One region of the Streptomyces sp. NPDC001568 genome, then DNA from elsewhere that is predicted to be linked to it. Evidence: riboswitches for the same ligand, from Rfam matches in the RefSeq annotation. Region 1 holds a riboswitch; the other holds the start of a gene.
The links. A riboswitch is a leader RNA that binds a small molecule or an ion and turns the genes downstream of it on or off. The one in region 1 is predicted to bind guanidine.

Region 1 (7,755 bases):
GCGAGCACGGACTGGCTCACCCAGACGAAGGTGAGGGCCTGCGCCTGGTCGTAGCCGCCGAGGCCCGGCCGTTCGTCCCACAGCGCGACGTACGTGTAGGCGACGATGAATCCGAACACGGTGTTGGTGAACACCCCCGCGGCCGTCGCCGTTCCGTAGGCCGCGTAGCGCCGGAAGCCGCCCGCCGCGACGGCCCCGTAGAGCAGCGCTCTCTGACGCACCGTATCCCCTCCGTTTTCCCCATCGTTCCTACGTCGGCCAAAGCGCGCGAGCTTAGTGCGGAGGGGCGAGCCACGCGACCGATTTATGCCCGTCCGGCGCGGATGCACCGGCCATCGGGTAGACACCATGAGGTACGGATGTGGATATTTCGCACAGCCCCGAGGAGTCCCGGCGATGAGCGACCAGTCACCACCACCGGGCTGGACGCCTCGCGATCCGGACACCCCCGGGGGCAAGCCGACGGAGCCCGCCGTCGAACGGGCTCCCCGCGAGGCCGGCGCCGGCGGACGGGCCACAGGCAAGGGCGGTCGTCGGCGCACCGGTTGGCGGCGCGCCCTGCCGACCTGGCGGATGCTGCTGGGCTCCCTCGTGCTGATCGGGCTGCTGTTGGGCGGCGCCTTGGTGGCCGGGTACCTGCTGGTGGACATCCCGCCGGCGAACGCGGCCGCCACCGCGCAGTCCAACGTGTACCTGTACGCGGACGGGTCGCAGCTGGCCCGTGACGGCGAGGTCAACCGGGTCAACGTGCCGCTCTCACAAGTGCCGCTGACGGTCCAGGAGGCCGTACTGGCGGCCGAGGACCGGGACTTCCACTCCGAGCGGGCGGTGGATCCCAAAGCGATGGTCCGCGCCGCCTGGAACACCGTCACCGGGAAGGGCAAGCAGTCCGGCTCGACGATCACCCAGCAGTACGTCAAGAACTACTACCTGGGCCAGGAACAGACGGTGAACCGGAAGGTCAAGGAGTTCTTCATCGCGATCAAGCTCGGTCGGGAGAAGTCGAAGGACTACATCCTGGAGGGCTACCTGAACACCAGCTACTTCGGCCGCAACGCCTACGGGATCCAGGCCGCCGCCCAGGCCTACTACGGCAAGGACGTCAACCGGCTGACCACCGCCGAGGGCGCCTACCTGGCGACCCTGCTCAACTCCCCCAGCGCCTTCGACGTCGTCGCGCACCCCCGCAGTCGGGACCGGGCCGTCGCCCGCTGGAACTACGTGCTCGACGGCATGGTGAAGAAGGAGTGGATGGACCCGGCGGAGCGGGCCGCGGCGCGGTTCCCCGAGCCCGGCAGGATCCGTCCGGCGTCCGGCCTGTCAGGCCAGCGCGGGTACCTGGTGGAGGCCGTCAAGGACTACATCACCGAGCGCGGGATCCTCGACGACAAGACCCTCGCGGAGGGCGGCTACCGGATCACCACGACGATCGACAAGCGCCGTCAGGCGGCGTTCGTCGACGCCGTGCGGACCGAGATGGTGGACGACCTCGACCCGGCCGCCCGCCCGGCGGACCGGCTGGTGCGGGCGGGCGGGGCCTCCATCGATCCGGCCACCGGCAAGGTCGTGGCCCTGTACGGCGGCATCGACTACACGAAGCAGTACGTCAACAACGCGACCCGGCACGACTACCAGGTGGCCTCCACCTTCAAGCCGTTCGTCTTCGCCGCCGCCGTGGAGAACGACTCCCGCACCCAGGACGGCCGGCGCATCACCCCGAACACGGTCTACAACGGCGACAACAAGCGCCCGGTGGTCGGCGGCCGGATCCGCTTCGCCCCCGAGAACGAGGGGCAGGTCTCGTACGGGAACATCACCGTCAACACGGCGACCGACCTGTCGGTCAACACGGTGTACGCGCAGATGGCCGTGGACGTCGGCGGGGAGAAGGTCAAGCAGACGGCGATCGCCCTGGGCATCCCGAAGAGCACCCCGAACTTCGACGCGGGCCCGGCCATCGCCCTGGGCACCATGCAGGCGAGCGTCCTGGACATGACGCAGGCGTACGCGACCCTCGCCGACCACGGCCGGCGCACCCCGTACACCTTCCTGGAGAAGATCACCAAGGACGGGGACACCGTCGGGCTCCCCGACCGCACCCCGGAGCAGGCCGTCAGCCGCGAGGCCGCCGACACGACGACGTCCATGCTGGTCAGCGTCGTCGACAACGGCACCGGTACGGCCGCCCTGGCGGCGGGCCGGCCGGCGGCGGGCAAGACGGGCACGGCCGAACTGGACCGCTCGGCCTGGTTCGCGGCGTACACCCCCGACCTGGTCACGGTGGTGTCGATGATGGGCCAGGACCCGGACACGGGCACCCTCCAGTCCCTCTACGGGGCGCTCGGCGAGCGGCGCATCGGAGGCGGCGGCTATCCGGCGCGGATCTGGGCGGCCTACACGAAGACGGCGCTGGAGGCCTCGGACCCCGTGGACTTCGACCTCGAACTCCAGCGGGGCGCCTCGCGGCCGCAGCAGCCGGACGTCACGCAGCCGCCGGACGGCTTCCCCCCGGACCCGGACACCCCGCCGACGGGCGGCCGGACGGACGGCGGTCGCACCGACGGCGGGCAGACGGACGGCGGCCGGACCGACGGGGGCCGCAACCAGGGCGGCCAGACCGATGGCGGCCGGGCGGACGGCGGCCGGAACCAGGGCGGTCAGACGCAGGGCGGACAGACCGACGGAGGCCGGACCGACGGGGGCCAAACCAACGGCGGCCAGACGGACGGCGGCCAAACCAACGGGGGCCAAACCGACGGAGGTCAGACCGACGGCGGCCAGACGGACGGAGGCCAAACCAACGGCGGCCAGAACACCGGCGGCGACACCCAGGGCGGCGCCTTCGGCCGCCGGCCCCCGGCGGACTACCTCGAATGAGACCCGGCCGGGCCCGTACGGGACGGGCCCGGCCGGCCCCGTACGACACCGGTCCGGCTCAGTGGCCGGAGGTGGCCTTCAGCCCGACCACCGCGACCAGCAGCAGGCAGATGAAGAAGATCCGGGCGGCGGTGACGGGTTCCCCGAGCACCGCCATGCCGAGCACCGCGGCCCCGGCCGCGCCGATGCCGACCCAGACGCCGTACGCGGTGCCGATGGGCAGCGTCTTGGCGGCGTAGGACAGCAGGACCATGCTGGCGACGATCCCGGCACCGGTGAACACGGACGGCCACAGCCGGGTGAAGCCCTCGGTGAATTTCATGCCGATCGACCAGCCGACTTCGAGCAGACCGGCGATGAGAAGAAGAACCCAGGCCATGACAGGCACCTCCGGGACGAGACGGAAACGGGGGTGCGTCGTCTTTGCGTCCTGCAACCCGGTACGGCGCGTCTCGTCGGGGGTTCCCCTCCACCGTAGCAAAGGGGCAGCACGAAGGGCCGGTGACCTCGGCCACCGGCCCCAGGGTCCGACAGGGTGAAACTCGGGATCCGACGGAGGCCCGGTACGGGCCCACCGGATCCCGGATCAGGGATACCGGATCAGGGATGCCGGATCAGAGGTAGAGCCCGGTGGAGTCCTTCGACCCCTCCAGCCGCTCGGCGGCCACCGCGTGCAGGTCCCGCTCGCGCATCAGGACGTACGTCGCCCCGCGCACCTCGACCTCGGCCCGGTCCTCCGGGTCGTACAGCACCCGGTCGCCCGGCTCCACGCTCCGTACGTTCTGTCCGACGGCGACCACCTCGGCCCAGGAGAGCCGCTTGCCCACGGCCGCCGTCGCCGGGATCAGGATCCCGCCGCCGGAGCGGCGCTCGCCCTCGGGCAGGTCGGACTTCACGAGCACGCGGTCGTGCAGCATGCGGATGGGCAGCTTGTCGTGGGTGGTGTTCTCGCTCACGCCCCGAACCTACCTGCCCCGCTCCGCCCCGTCCGCCGGTGGGTGCTCACCGCTTGCGGCGCGCCGACACCACGAGGAGCCCGACCACACCGACGGCGAGCAGCGCCACGGGCACGATGCGCTCGATGCGCGGCGCCCCGTCCTCGTGGCGCAGGCCGTCCTTGACGTCGGTGACAAGCCGGTTGACGGCGACGAAGGCCCGTCCGGCGGTCTGGTCGACCGTCGAGGCGACCCTCGCCTTCGCGTCCCCGACGATCGTCTTCGGGTGCATGCGCACGCCGATCTCGTCGAGGGTCTCGGCGAGCTGCTCGCGGCGGCGGACGATGTCCGCCTCGATCTGAGCGGGGGTCCTGGCTTCCGGCACCGCGCTGCCTCCGTCGTTGTGTCGTCTGTGGCGTGATCCGTCGTGGACAGTCTGTCAGCTCCGTCAGCTTAGGCTCATGACGTACCGATCCCCTCCCGAGGAGACTGTTGAGATGAGCGAGCGACTCCAGCCGGGCGACACCGCCCCCGCCTTCACCCTGCCCGACGCGGACGGCAACGAGGTCTCGCTGGCCGACCACAAGGGCCGCAAGGTGATCGTGTACTTCTACCCCGCGGCCCTGACGCCGGGCTGCACCAAGCAGGCCTGCGACTTCACCGACAACCTGGACGCCCTGGCCACCGCCGGGTACGACGTCATCGGCGTCTCCCCCGACAAGCCGGAGAAGCTCGCCAAGTTCCGCGAGCAGGAGAACCTGAAGGTGACCCTGGTCGGGGACCCGGAGAAGGAGACCCTGACGGCCTACGGCGCCTTCGGCGAGAAGAAGCTGTACGGCAAGACGGTGACCGGGGTCATCCGTTCCACGGTGGTCGTGGACGAGGAGGGCAAGGTCGCGCACGCCTTCTACAACGTGAAGGCGACCGGCCACGTAGCGAAGATCATCAAGGACCTGGGCATCTGACCCGCCCCACCCCTTCGACGCAGCGGCCCGCACCCAACCGGTGCGGGCTGCTCCGTTCATCGGAGGTCGATCACGTCAACGGCGACTCGAGCGACGACCGCCGGGACGATCTGCGACTGCGCTGCCCCAACTGCCATGCCGTCACCAGGACCTGGTGCCGCGACCGCAAACGGGCGCGGCCCACCCAGTAGAGTGGCGGGAGCGCGAGCGCCCGTACTCCAAGCGGCTAGAGAGAATGGCTTTAGGTGCCATGTGTTGTCGGTTCGAGTCCGACCGGGCGTACCAAGGATGAACACCCGCCGCCCGTGATCCACTGGCGGCGGGTGTTTTGCGTCGCGTCAGCCCAGCAGCTCCCTGATCACCGGGACCAGGGCGCGGAAGGCCAGGCCGCGGTGGGAGATGGCGTTCTTCTCCGCCGCCGTCAGTTCCGCGCAGGTCCGCGACTCGCCCAGGGGCTGGAGGATCGGGTCGTAGCCGAAGCCGCCGCCGCCCTCGGGTGCGTGTCGCAGGGTGCCCAGGAGGCGACCCTCGACGACGCGTTCGGTGCCGTCCGGCAGGGCCAGGGCCGCCGCGCAGAAGAAGTGGGCTCCGCGGTGCTCGTCGGCGATGTCGCCGAGCTGGGCGAGCAGCAGGTCGAGGTTGGCCTTGTCGTCGCCGTGGGAGCCGGCCCAGCGGGCGGAGAAGATGCCGGGGGCGCCGTTCAGGACGTCGACGCACAGGCCGGAGTCGTCCGCGACGGCCGGTAGGCCGGTGGCCCGGGCGAGGGCGTGGGCCTTGAGGAGGGCGTTCTCGGCGAAGGTGACGCCGGTCTCCTTGACGTCCGGGATGTCGGGGTACGCGTCCGCGCCGACCAGCTCGTGCGGCAGGCCGGCGTCGGACAGGATGGCGCGGAGTTCGGTGACTTTGCCCGCGTTGCGGGTGGCCAGGATCAGGCGGCTGGGCGTCGAGGTCATGCCCTCATTATTCCGGGCCGCCGGACGGCTCAGCCCGGGGTGCAGACCTTGGAGATCTCCGAGGCGGCGTCGGCGACCGGCTTGATGTCCGGATTGACGTTGCCGCCCTCCAGGGAGGTGCGGACGTTCTGCACGGCCGTGGTCATCGAGTCGATGGCCTTGCCCAGGTCGGCGTTGTCCGTCTGGTCGCCGATCTTCTTCAGGCTCGCGTCGATCGAGTTCAGCGCGTTCTGGGCCTCCTGCGGGCTGTTGCCGGCCTGCGAGACGGCCTGCTGGAGGTCGTTGGCGCTGTCGGCGATGGCCACCGCCGTGTTGGCGCAGTCCATCGCCGTAGATATCGCGTCGCAGGAGGTCAGGGCCGGGACGGTGAGCGCGGCGGCCAGCGCCACGGCGGCGATGCGGAACTTCGGCTTCATTTAGGGGTCCCCCCACAACTCGGATACATGGACGGGCGCACGGCTGTGACACCGTGCGCCCGTACTTGCTCGGACGCGGTTGCGCGCCCGGTGGTTCTGCGCGGACTACGGAGCCTGCAGCTCCAGCGCGCCCAGTTGGAGGGCCTCCAGGTCGGCGCAGCCGCCGGTGGCGAGGTCGAGGAGCGCGTTGAGCTCCTTGCGGTCGAAGGGCTCGCCCTCGGCGGTGCCCTGGACCTCGACGAAGCGACCGTCGCCGGTGCAGACGACGTTCATGTCGGTCTCGGCGCGGACGTCCTCCTCGTAGCAGAGGTCGAGGAGGGGCACGCCGTCGACGATGCCGACGCTGACGGCGGCGACGGTGCCGGTGAGCGGCTTGCGCCCGGCCTTGATCAGCTTCTTCTTCTGGCCCCAGGCGACGGCGTCGGCGAGCGCGACGTAGGCCCCGGTGATGGCGGCGGTGCGGGTGCCGCCGTCGGCCTGGAGGACGTCGCAGTCCAGGACGATGGTGTTCTCGCCGAGGGCCTTGTAGTCGATGACCGCGCGCAGCGAACGGCCGATGAGGCGGGAGATCTCGTGGGTGCGGCCGCCGATCTTGCCGCGGACGGATTCGCGGTCGCCGCGGGTGTTGGTGGAGCGCGGCAGCATCGAGTACTCGGAGGTCACCCAGCCCTCGCCGCTGCCCTTGCGCCAGCGCGGGACGCCTTCGGTGAACGAGGCGGTGCAGAACACCTTGGTGTCACCGAAGGAGATGAGGACGGAGCCCTCGGCGTGCTTGCTCCATCCGCGTTCGATGGTGACCGGGCGGAGCTGTTCGGGCGTGCGGCCGTCGATGCGAGACATGGCTGTGAGCCTAGTCGGTACGGGGATGTGGAAGGGCCCCGCCCGAATCGATCCGGACGGGGCCCTCGCACGCGTCCGCCCCCGCCACGATGCGGCGGGGGCGGACGCGGAGCCGGGTGGGCTCAGCTCACATCATGTCTTCGATGTCCGCGGCGATCGGGTCGGCGTCGGTGCCGATGACGACCTGGATCGCGGTGCCCATCTTGACGACGCCATGGGCGCCGGCGGCCTTCAGGGCGACCTCGTCGACCAGGGCCGGGTCCTTGACCTCGGTGCGGAGGCGGGTGATGCAGCCCTCGACCTCTTCGATGTTGTCGATGCCGCCGAGCCCGGCGACGATCTTCTCAGCCTTGGTGGCCATGTGTTTCTCCCTGAGTGGTTCGAAGAACGAGTCTCGGCGGCCGTAACCAGCGTCGTCCGCTTCGTCACGGTAACTCACGGTTGGCCCATCTACACGGGCGCGTGCCCCGCAGCTGCCGAATGATGACCATCAGCAGCAGCCTGCCCACCAACTGGTCTACACCAGTGTGCCGCAAGTGTTGCGACTGCCAAAAACGGGCCGGTTCAGGGAGGACGCGATGAGCACGAGCAGTGCCGCGACGGCGCCACAGCCGAAGTGGTGGAACGGCTTGTTCCAGGGCCTGCAGAAGATGGGACGGAGCCTCCAGCTCCCGATCGCCGTCCTCCCCGCGGCGGGCATCCTGAACCGGCTCGGCCAGAACGACGTCTTCGGCAAGGACGGCCTCGGCTGGACCGACGTCGCCAAGGT
Region 2 (7,755 bases), on a different contig from region 1:
CCGTTCACCCTCGTCGCGCCCGGAAAGACGGCGCGAACCGCGGGATCCTGACCGGCCGAACACGACCGGACCGACCGGCCGGCCCCGCGCCCGCACGTCCGTCCGTCCGTCCGCCGTCAGTGGTGGGCGGCGATGGTCCGGTTGATCCAGTCCTTGTACGCGGACACCGACGTCCAGATCCCGGGACCGCTCCCGCAGTGCGGGTCGACTGCGTAGTCGCCGTCGCCGGAGGTCACGCCGACCAGCTCCCAGCGCCCGCCCACCCGCTGGACCTGCGGACCGCCCGAATCCCCGGAGCAGGCCATCGCGCCGCGGACCTTGCTGCTGGTGCAGAGCTCGCCCTTGCCGTTGATGTCCATGCAGTCCGACGTGGCGGTCCGGCGCGTGTCCAGCTCCTGGAGCCGGTCGGGGAACACCCACCTACCCGGCTCGGGGTCGTCCACCACGGTGCCGAAGCCGATCACCCGGGTGTCCGCGCCCACCTCGGGGGCGCTGCCCGCGATCCGGACCGGCTGCTGACGGACGGGCCGGTCCAGTTTCAGCAGGGCGATGTCGTCGTTCGAGCGCTTGTCGCCGGCGGCGTCGAAGCCGGGGTGGACGACCTTGGCGACGATCTTGCGTACGGTGCCGCCCGCGTTGCGGTGATCACTGCCGACGCGAACCGTGCCGCTGGGGTGCGCCGGCATCACCTCCTGCGCGCAGTGCCCGGCCGTCACCACCCACTGCGGAGCGATCAGGGCCCCACCGCACATGGCGTCCATGGAGCCCTCGCCGTCCCCCGGGGTCATCGGGATCGCCACCATGAACGGGTACGGCTCGGAGGAGTCCGTTCCGCGCACGATCGCCTGGGCTCCGGTGCCCGTCGCCGCCGTGTACAGCACGGCGACGGCCCCCACGGCCACCGCCCGGGTCAGCAGCCGGCGTCCCGGCCGGGGCCGGGCGGCTTGCTGTCGGTGCTGAGCGGGCAGTGGGGCGGAACCAGCCATGACGGGCACTTTCGAACGGGGGCAGGTGGATGATCGGACCGAGTGCTTCCGGTCGCGTTCCCTCTTCCCTGTCCACGGCGCCCTACACCTCCGGAAGGCAGGTCACAGCCTCCGGTACGTCCCCTCCGCCGCGGAATCGACGTGCACCACGTGCCGGCCGACACGCACCACGTGGTGGTCCGCGCCGGCCCAGGAACCGGTGGCGCCGTCGGCGTCCGGAAGCGGGGTCCAGACCTCCAGGAAGGTGCTGCCGTCCGGGTTGGTGCCCCGTTCGACGAGGTTGGCGCCCTCCCACCGGAAGGTGCCGGCGTCCTCGCCGGGTTCGCCCGTGAGGTGGTGGAAGCGCACCTGCGAGCCGTCGAAGGAGGTCGTACCGGCGAAGCCCCGGCTGTCGGCGTAGTACCGCCCGGCCTGCAGCCACACCACCTCGCGGTCCTCGACCAGGGGTCCACCGTCGCGGCTGATGCCGCGCCGGAGCCAGGCTCCGCGCTCGGGCACCGGAACGCCGGGGCCGCCCGGGGCCCGGCCCGTCGGCTCAGGTCCGGTCATGGGCGGCGGGGTCGTCCAGGGCGGTCAGCATCAGCGGTACGTTGCCGCGTACGGCCTGCGAGTAGGGGCAGACCGCGTCGGCCCGGTGCAGCAGTGGCCGCAGGTCCGCCGCCCGCCACCCCGGCAGGCCGACGGTGAGGGCCACGGCGAGGCCGTAGCCCGCGGGCGTGTCGGTGGTGCCGAGCCGCACCTCGCAGGCCACCCGCGCGGCGGAGGCGTCCGCCCCGTACTCGGCGGCGACCTCCGCGAGCGCGGAGGTGAAGCAGGCGGCGAAACCGGCCGCGAACAGTTGCTCGGGGTTGGTCGTACCGGGCACCTTCTTGCGCGGCGGGGCCAGGCGCAGGTCCAGGCGCCGGTCATCCGTGTGGACGGAGCCGCTGCGGCCCCCGACGGCATGCGCGGTCGTCCGGTACAGACTGCTGGTGAGTGGCACGGTCATCGCGGGTCGGCCCATCCTGCTCGACGAGGACGCCGCCCGGGTGCGGACGGCGTTCGGCGCCGCTCGTGCGGCACCTCGCGCGTCGTCGTGCGTAACCGGGTACGGCGCATCTCGTCCGGGGTCGTGGGTCCGACCGCCGGAAAATCTAGCAACGGCGACCGTGCCCCGGGGTGGCGCCGGCGGTGACGTTCCTCACCCGCCGGCGGCCCGGCCCGGCCCCGGGGCCGCGTGCCGGTGCCGACTGCGGTACGCCCCCGGCGGCATGCCCTCCCACCGGGTGAAGGCCCGGACCAGGGCCGTCGCGCCGCTCAGACCGACCAACGGGGCGATCCGGTCGAGCGGCAGGGCCGTGGTCTCCAGCAGGCGCCCGGTCCGGTCGCGGCGGGCGGCGTCGAGCAGTTCGCGCCACGACGTGCCCTCGGCGTGCAGGGCCCTGCGCAGGGTTCGGACGCCGATGTTGAGGGCCTCGGCGGGGCCCTCGGGGCCCACGTCCGCGAGCACGGCGTGCTCCAGCCACCGCCGTACCCGCGCGGCCGTGGTGACCTCGGCGGTCAGCCGCTCCAGCAGCCTTTCGGCGTAGGCCCGGTGGAGGGCGTCGAGCGCCGGATCGTACAGGGGACGGCGCCGGTCGAGGTCCTCGTTGCCGACCGTGATCGCGTTCTCCGGAGCGTCGAAGGCGACGGGGCAGCCGAGGACGCGGACGTACGGTTCGGCCGCGCCGACGCGGGGATGGGTGAACGACACGGCCAGCGGCGCCCAGTCGTCGCCGGCGATCCAGCGGGCCGCCCGCACCATGCTGCTGACGACCGCCTCCACCTGCTGGGGGTGCATGGCCGCCGGTTCGACGGTCGGCCGGTAGCGGATCCGGCTGTCGGCGCCGCGGCGGTGCAGGGTCACCGTGCCCGCCTGGCTCACCAGGGGGTGGTAGCGCTCGGCCGCCAGGGCGGCGTCGCCGAGGCCGGCGCAGGTCAGGACGAGGTGGCCGAGGATGTGCAGGTCTTCGGGCCTGATCCGGTCGCCCACGAGGAGCCCGGTGTGCGGGCCGGCGTCCGGGGCGCCGAGCACCGCGTCCCACAGGGCCCGCATCTCGCCGAACTCCAGCCGGTCCGTGGGCAGCGCCCGGGCCGTCGGCCCGCCGGCGCCCTGCGCCGAGCCGCTGAGGACGGCGCGGGCGTAGCTCGCGGTGACGGAGGGCGGCTCGGTGGTGGACACGGCCGCCAGTCAATGCGGGCGCACCACCCCCGTCAACACCGTGGCCGCGCGCCCGCTCCGGGTCGGGTCGGGTCGGGTCGGGGGTGCCGGGCCGGCCCGGGGGGTCAACGGAGTGGCCGCCCCGGTGCATGACGGGGCGGCGATCGGCTCCTATCGTCGACCCCGGAACCCGGGGAAGCGCACTGCCCTGATCACCGTCGCGTCCTGCCGCCGACCGCGGCCGCATCCCGGAGGAATACATCGTGATTCTCTTCCTGCTCCCCGCGGGCGACTACGACCCGACCGAGGCCGCGGTGCCCTGGGCCGCGCTGCGGGACGCCGGCTTCGAGGTGCGGTTCGCGACCCCCGGCGGGCAGGTCGCGCTCGCCGATCCCCGGCTCACGGACCTCGGCTTCTCCTGGCTGTCGCCCTGGCTGATGACCCGTCGCACCGAGCTGGCCGCCTACCGCAGGCTGACCGAGGACCGCTGGTTCCTCGCCCCCTCCTCGTACGCCGACGTCGACCCGGCCACGATCACGGGCCTGTTCGTGCCCGGCGGCCACGCGACCGGCATGCGGACGCTGTTGGAGGACGCCACCGCCCAGCGGCTGTTCGCCCGGGTCTTCACGCAGGGGCTGCCCGTGGGCGCCGTGTGCCACGGCGTGCTGCTGGCCGCCCGGGCCGAGGATCCCGCCACCGGACGCTCGGTCCTGCACGGTCGGCGGACGACGGCCCTGACGTCCTTGCTGGAGTTGACCGGCTGGAACCTCACCCGGCTCTGGTTGGGCCGCTACTACCGTACGTACCGCACGACCGTGCAGCGGGAGGTCACCGCGGCGCTCGCCGATCCGAGCCACTTCCGCGCCGGCCCACCGCTGCCCCTGCGCGACACGGCCGCCCGCCCCGGGCGGGGCTTCACCGTCACGGACGGCAACTACGTCTCGGCCCGCTGGCCCGGTGACTGCCACCGCCTGGCGGCGGACTACCTGGCCCTGGTCCGCGCCCACGCGTCGGGCGCGGCGCGCCCGACCGGCTGAGGCCGACCCGTGCCCCGGGCACCGGCGGGTCGCCGGCCGGCCGCCCGGGCGGGCCGGGCGCGCTCGTTCGGCCGAACCGGATCCGGGCACATGGTCGTATCCCGTGCTTACCTTCCTTCATGGATATCTCCGCAGGACGTCCGTACCCCCTCGGCGCGACCCACGACGGCTCGGGGACCAACTTCGCCCTCTTCTCCGACTGCGCGCAGAAGGTGGAGCTCTGCCTGATCGGCGAGGACGGCGGCGAGCTGCGGATCGCGCTTCCTGAGGTGGACGGCGGCGTGTGGCACGGCCGGGTGGCCGATGTCGGCCCCGGACAGCGGTACGGCTACCGCGTCCACGGGCCCTGGAACCCGGACGAGGGCCTGCGGTGCAATCCGGCCAAGCTGCTGCTCGACCCCTACGCGCGGGCCGTCGACGGCCAGATCGACGGTGACCCGTCGCTCAGCGGGCACCACAGCACGGACCCGGGCCGTCCCGACGACCGCGACAGCCTGGGCCACGTCCCGCTCGGCGTCGTGACGGACGGGGAGTTCGACTGGGAGGGGGACCGTCCACCGGGGCACGCGTTCCACGACTCGGTCATCTACGAAGCCCACGTCAAGGGGCTGACCCGCCGCCACCCCGAGGTCCCCGAAGAGTTGCGGGGCACGTACTCCGGGGTCGCTCACCCGGCCGTCATCGCACACCTGCGGGCGCTCGGCGTCACCGCCCTCGAACTCATGCCGGTGCACCAGTTCACCCAGGACGGCTTCCTCGTGGACCGGGGCCTGTCGAACTACTGGGGGTACAACACCATCGGCTTCTTCGCCCCGCACCACGCCTACGCGGCCGGCGGAAGCCTCGGGGGCCAGGTCCGCGAGTTCAAGTCCATGGTCAAGGAGCTGCACCGGGCGGGCATCGAGGTCATTCTCGACGTGGTCTACAACCACACGGCCGAGGGCAACGAGCAAGGACCCACGCTGTCCTTCCGCGGCATCGACAATCCGTCCTACTACCGCCTGGTCGACGACAGTCCCGCCCACTACTTCGACACGACCGGCACCGGCAACAGCCTCCTGATGCGGCATCCCGCCGTCCTTCAGCTGATCATGGACTCGCTGCGGTACTGGGTCACCGAGATGCACGTGGACGGGTTCAGGTTCGACCTCGCGGCCACCCTGGCCCGCCAGTTCCACGACGTCGACAAGCTCTCCGCCTTCTTCGACATCGTCCACCAGGACCCGGTCATCAGCCGGGTCAAGCTCATCGCCGAACCCTGGGACATCGGGGAGGGCGGCTACCAGGTCGGCAACTTCCCCGCCCTGTGGAGCGAGTGGAACGGGCGCTACCGCGATGCCGTCCGCTCCTTCTGGCGGGGGGACGAAGCCGCCCTGCCGGAGTTCGCCGCCCGAATCGCCGGCTCCGCCGATCTCTACCAGTCCGACCGCAGGCGCCCCCGCGCTGGCATCAACTTCATCACCGCGCACGACGGTTTCACCCTGCGCGACCTGGTCTCCTACAACGACCGCCACAACGAGGCCAACGGCGAGGACGGCCGCGACGGCGACGCGGACAACCGCTCCTGGAACTGCGGTGCGGAGGGCCCCAGCGACGACGAGGAGATCCGCCGCCTACGGGCCCGGCAACAGCGCAACATGATGGCGACCCTCTGCCTCTCCCTGGGTGTGCCCATGATCGCCCACGGCGACGAGCTGGGCCGCACGCAGGACGGCAACAACAACGTCTACTGCCAGGACAACGAACTCTCCTGGGTGGATTGGGAACTCGAATCCGAACACACCGAGCTGCTCGCGTTCACCCGGAGGGCGTTGGCCCTGCGCCGCGCCCAACCCGTCCTGCGCCGGCGGCGCTTTCCGCAGGGCGCGCCCACGGACGCGGCCGCACCGGTCGCCGACATCGTCTGGCTCCGCCCGGACGGCATGAGCATGACGCAGGAGGACTGGGACCGCTCCGACGCCCGCAGCATCGGCGTCTACCTCTGCGGGGACCGCCTCACGGCGGACGGCGACCCCGCCCCCGAGCCACCGGACTCGCTGCTGCTGATGTTCAACGCCTCGGCCGAGGAAACGGCCTTCCGCCTCCCGCCCGCCACGTACGGGGAGACCTGGAGCGTGGCCCTCGACACCGCCCTCGACGGGGACGACGCACAGGACGAGACGGAGCTCAAGGCGACGGCGACGACCGTCCTGACCGCCCGCAGCATGCGCGTCCTGCGCCGCCCGGGCAGAAGGCCGTGAGGACGGATCCCTACGCGTACGCGCCGTCGTCCGGCTCGTCCCGCTCGTCCGGTTGTACTTCGACCACGTGCATCGCGGCCTCTTCCGCGCCGGCCGCGCCGCCGTCGATGCCGTGGTCCTCGGCGACGAGTTCCTTGGTGGTGTTGGGGTGCGCGCCCTCGTCCGGAGCGGTCAGCCGGCCCGCGCGCACCGTGCCGGCCTCGGCGTCCCACAGTTCTCCGTCGCCCCCGGGCAGGTCACCCAGCCCGTCGCCCGGATCAGGGGCCGTCTCGGGCACCTCCTGGGCCAGCCGCTGGTCCAAGGACTCGCCCTCACGCTGCTCTGCGGCGGTCGTACCGTACTTCGTCACGCCCAGCGGCTTCTCCGGCGGGGAGTAGCCCTCGTCCAGCATGTCGTCGTACGTCCGCTCCCCCACGGCGTTCTGCAGGTCCAGCGGCGCCGCGTCCTGCTGCTCCTCGTTGCCACCGGTCGGCTGGTACACGTCGTCCGCCGTCTGCTGCTGGTCGCTCATGGCATTCACCCGTCCCGTTCGGTCCGCCCGGCGCTCCTGGGGCTCGCCTCGTCAGCGGCCTCGCCGCCCCCGCCGTCTCCCGTTCCCTCGACGATCGCGTCCTGCGCCTCCTCGCGGGCGGCGCGGTCTCCGCTCTCCCCGGGCGCCTCGGAGGGCGGGGTCGGCTTGCGGTGCTGCTGCTTCTCGCTCATGGGGCGTCCCTTTCGTCCGGACGTACGTACCGTTCAAGCCGTTCAAGCCCGCTCGACAGCCGGGCCCGGCCGGCATGCGCGGGGACCCACCGCCGAGACTGGGCGCCTACCCCGCATCGCCCCCCGCAAGCGGCACCGGCCGGCCCGACCCGCCCTCCGGGCCGGACCGCCCCCGCGATGGACGGTGACGCTTCGTGCTCGGCTGCCGCCGCATTCCCGCTTGGGTGACGTCCTGTCGGAAACCGGACGGTTCTCCTGCCGCTGGGTTGGGTCGCCAACAAGGTTGCTGCTCCGAGGAGTTGGATCGAATGGGTGACGTGGTGCGCATCGGTTCCCGAGCGAGCAGGCCGGCCAGGGCCCAGGTCGCGGAGTGGCTCGCTCCGATCGCCGAGCGGTTTCCCGAGGTCACGTTCAAGCGGGAGACCATCCTGGAAGGCGGCGACCAGGATCGGGTGACCCCGACGCTCGCCGAGGTCGCCAGGTCACCGCGTCGGGAAGGGGGCCGGTCGACGCCCCCGAGAAGCTGGGCGCGTGTGTCGCGGAGGACCTTCTGGGTCAGGGTGCGGTCGGCATCTTGGAGTCGATCAGGATGGCGTGAGGCCCGGGGCCGG

Region 2: it holds a riboswitch for guanidine, as region 1 does, so the genes downstream of both, ACFY0I_RS32420 (Ohr family peroxiredoxin) here and ACFY0I_RS25610 (multidrug efflux SMR transporter) in region 1, are expected to answer to the same signal.

Annotation. Positions count from the first base shown of each region.
Region 1 covers NZ_JBIAVF010000014.1:113,934-121,688, reverse strand. The annotation lists gene ACFY0I_RS25620 (ABC transporter permease) at 1-221, opposite strand, end outside; gene ACFY0I_RS25615 (transglycosylase domain-containing protein) at 397-2,877, shown strand; gene ACFY0I_RS25610 (multidrug efflux SMR transporter) at 2,936-3,256, opposite strand; guanidine-III (ykkC-III) riboswitch at 3,289-3,367, opposite strand; gene ACFY0I_RS25605 (co-chaperone GroES) at 3,492-3,833, opposite strand; gene ACFY0I_RS25600 (DUF3618 domain-containing protein) at 3,880-4,197, opposite strand; gene bcp (thioredoxin-dependent thiol peroxidase) at 4,310-4,777, shown strand; tRNA gene ACFY0I_RS25590 (tRNA-Leu) at 4,985-5,062, shown strand; gene rdgB (RdgB/HAM1 family non-canonical purine NTP pyrophosphatase) at 5,116-5,730, opposite strand; gene ACFY0I_RS25580 (hypothetical protein) at 5,760-6,146, opposite strand; gene rph (ribonuclease PH) at 6,252-6,986, opposite strand; gene ACFY0I_RS25570 (glucose PTS transporter subunit EIIB) at 7,114-7,347, opposite strand; gene ACFY0I_RS25565 (PTS transporter subunit EIIC) at 7,565-7,755, shown strand, end outside.
Region 2 covers NZ_JBIAVF010000021.1:81,332-89,086, reverse strand. The annotation lists gene ACFY0I_RS32435 (VOC family protein) at 1-51, shown strand, start outside; gene ACFY0I_RS32430 (S1 family peptidase) at 117-986, opposite strand; gene ACFY0I_RS32425 (hypothetical protein) at 1,089-1,535, opposite strand; gene ACFY0I_RS32420 (Ohr family peroxiredoxin) at 1,522-1,974, opposite strand; guanidine-III (ykkC-III) riboswitch at 2,051-2,114, opposite strand; gene ACFY0I_RS32415 (AraC family transcriptional regulator ligand-binding domain-containing protein) at 2,167-3,186, opposite strand; gene ACFY0I_RS32410 (type 1 glutamine amidotransferase domain-containing protein) at 3,429-4,202, shown strand; gene glgX (glycogen debranching protein GlgX) at 4,322-6,442, shown strand; gene ACFY0I_RS32400 (DUF5709 domain-containing protein) at 6,453-6,953, opposite strand; gene ACFY0I_RS32395 (hypothetical protein) at 6,959-7,144, opposite strand.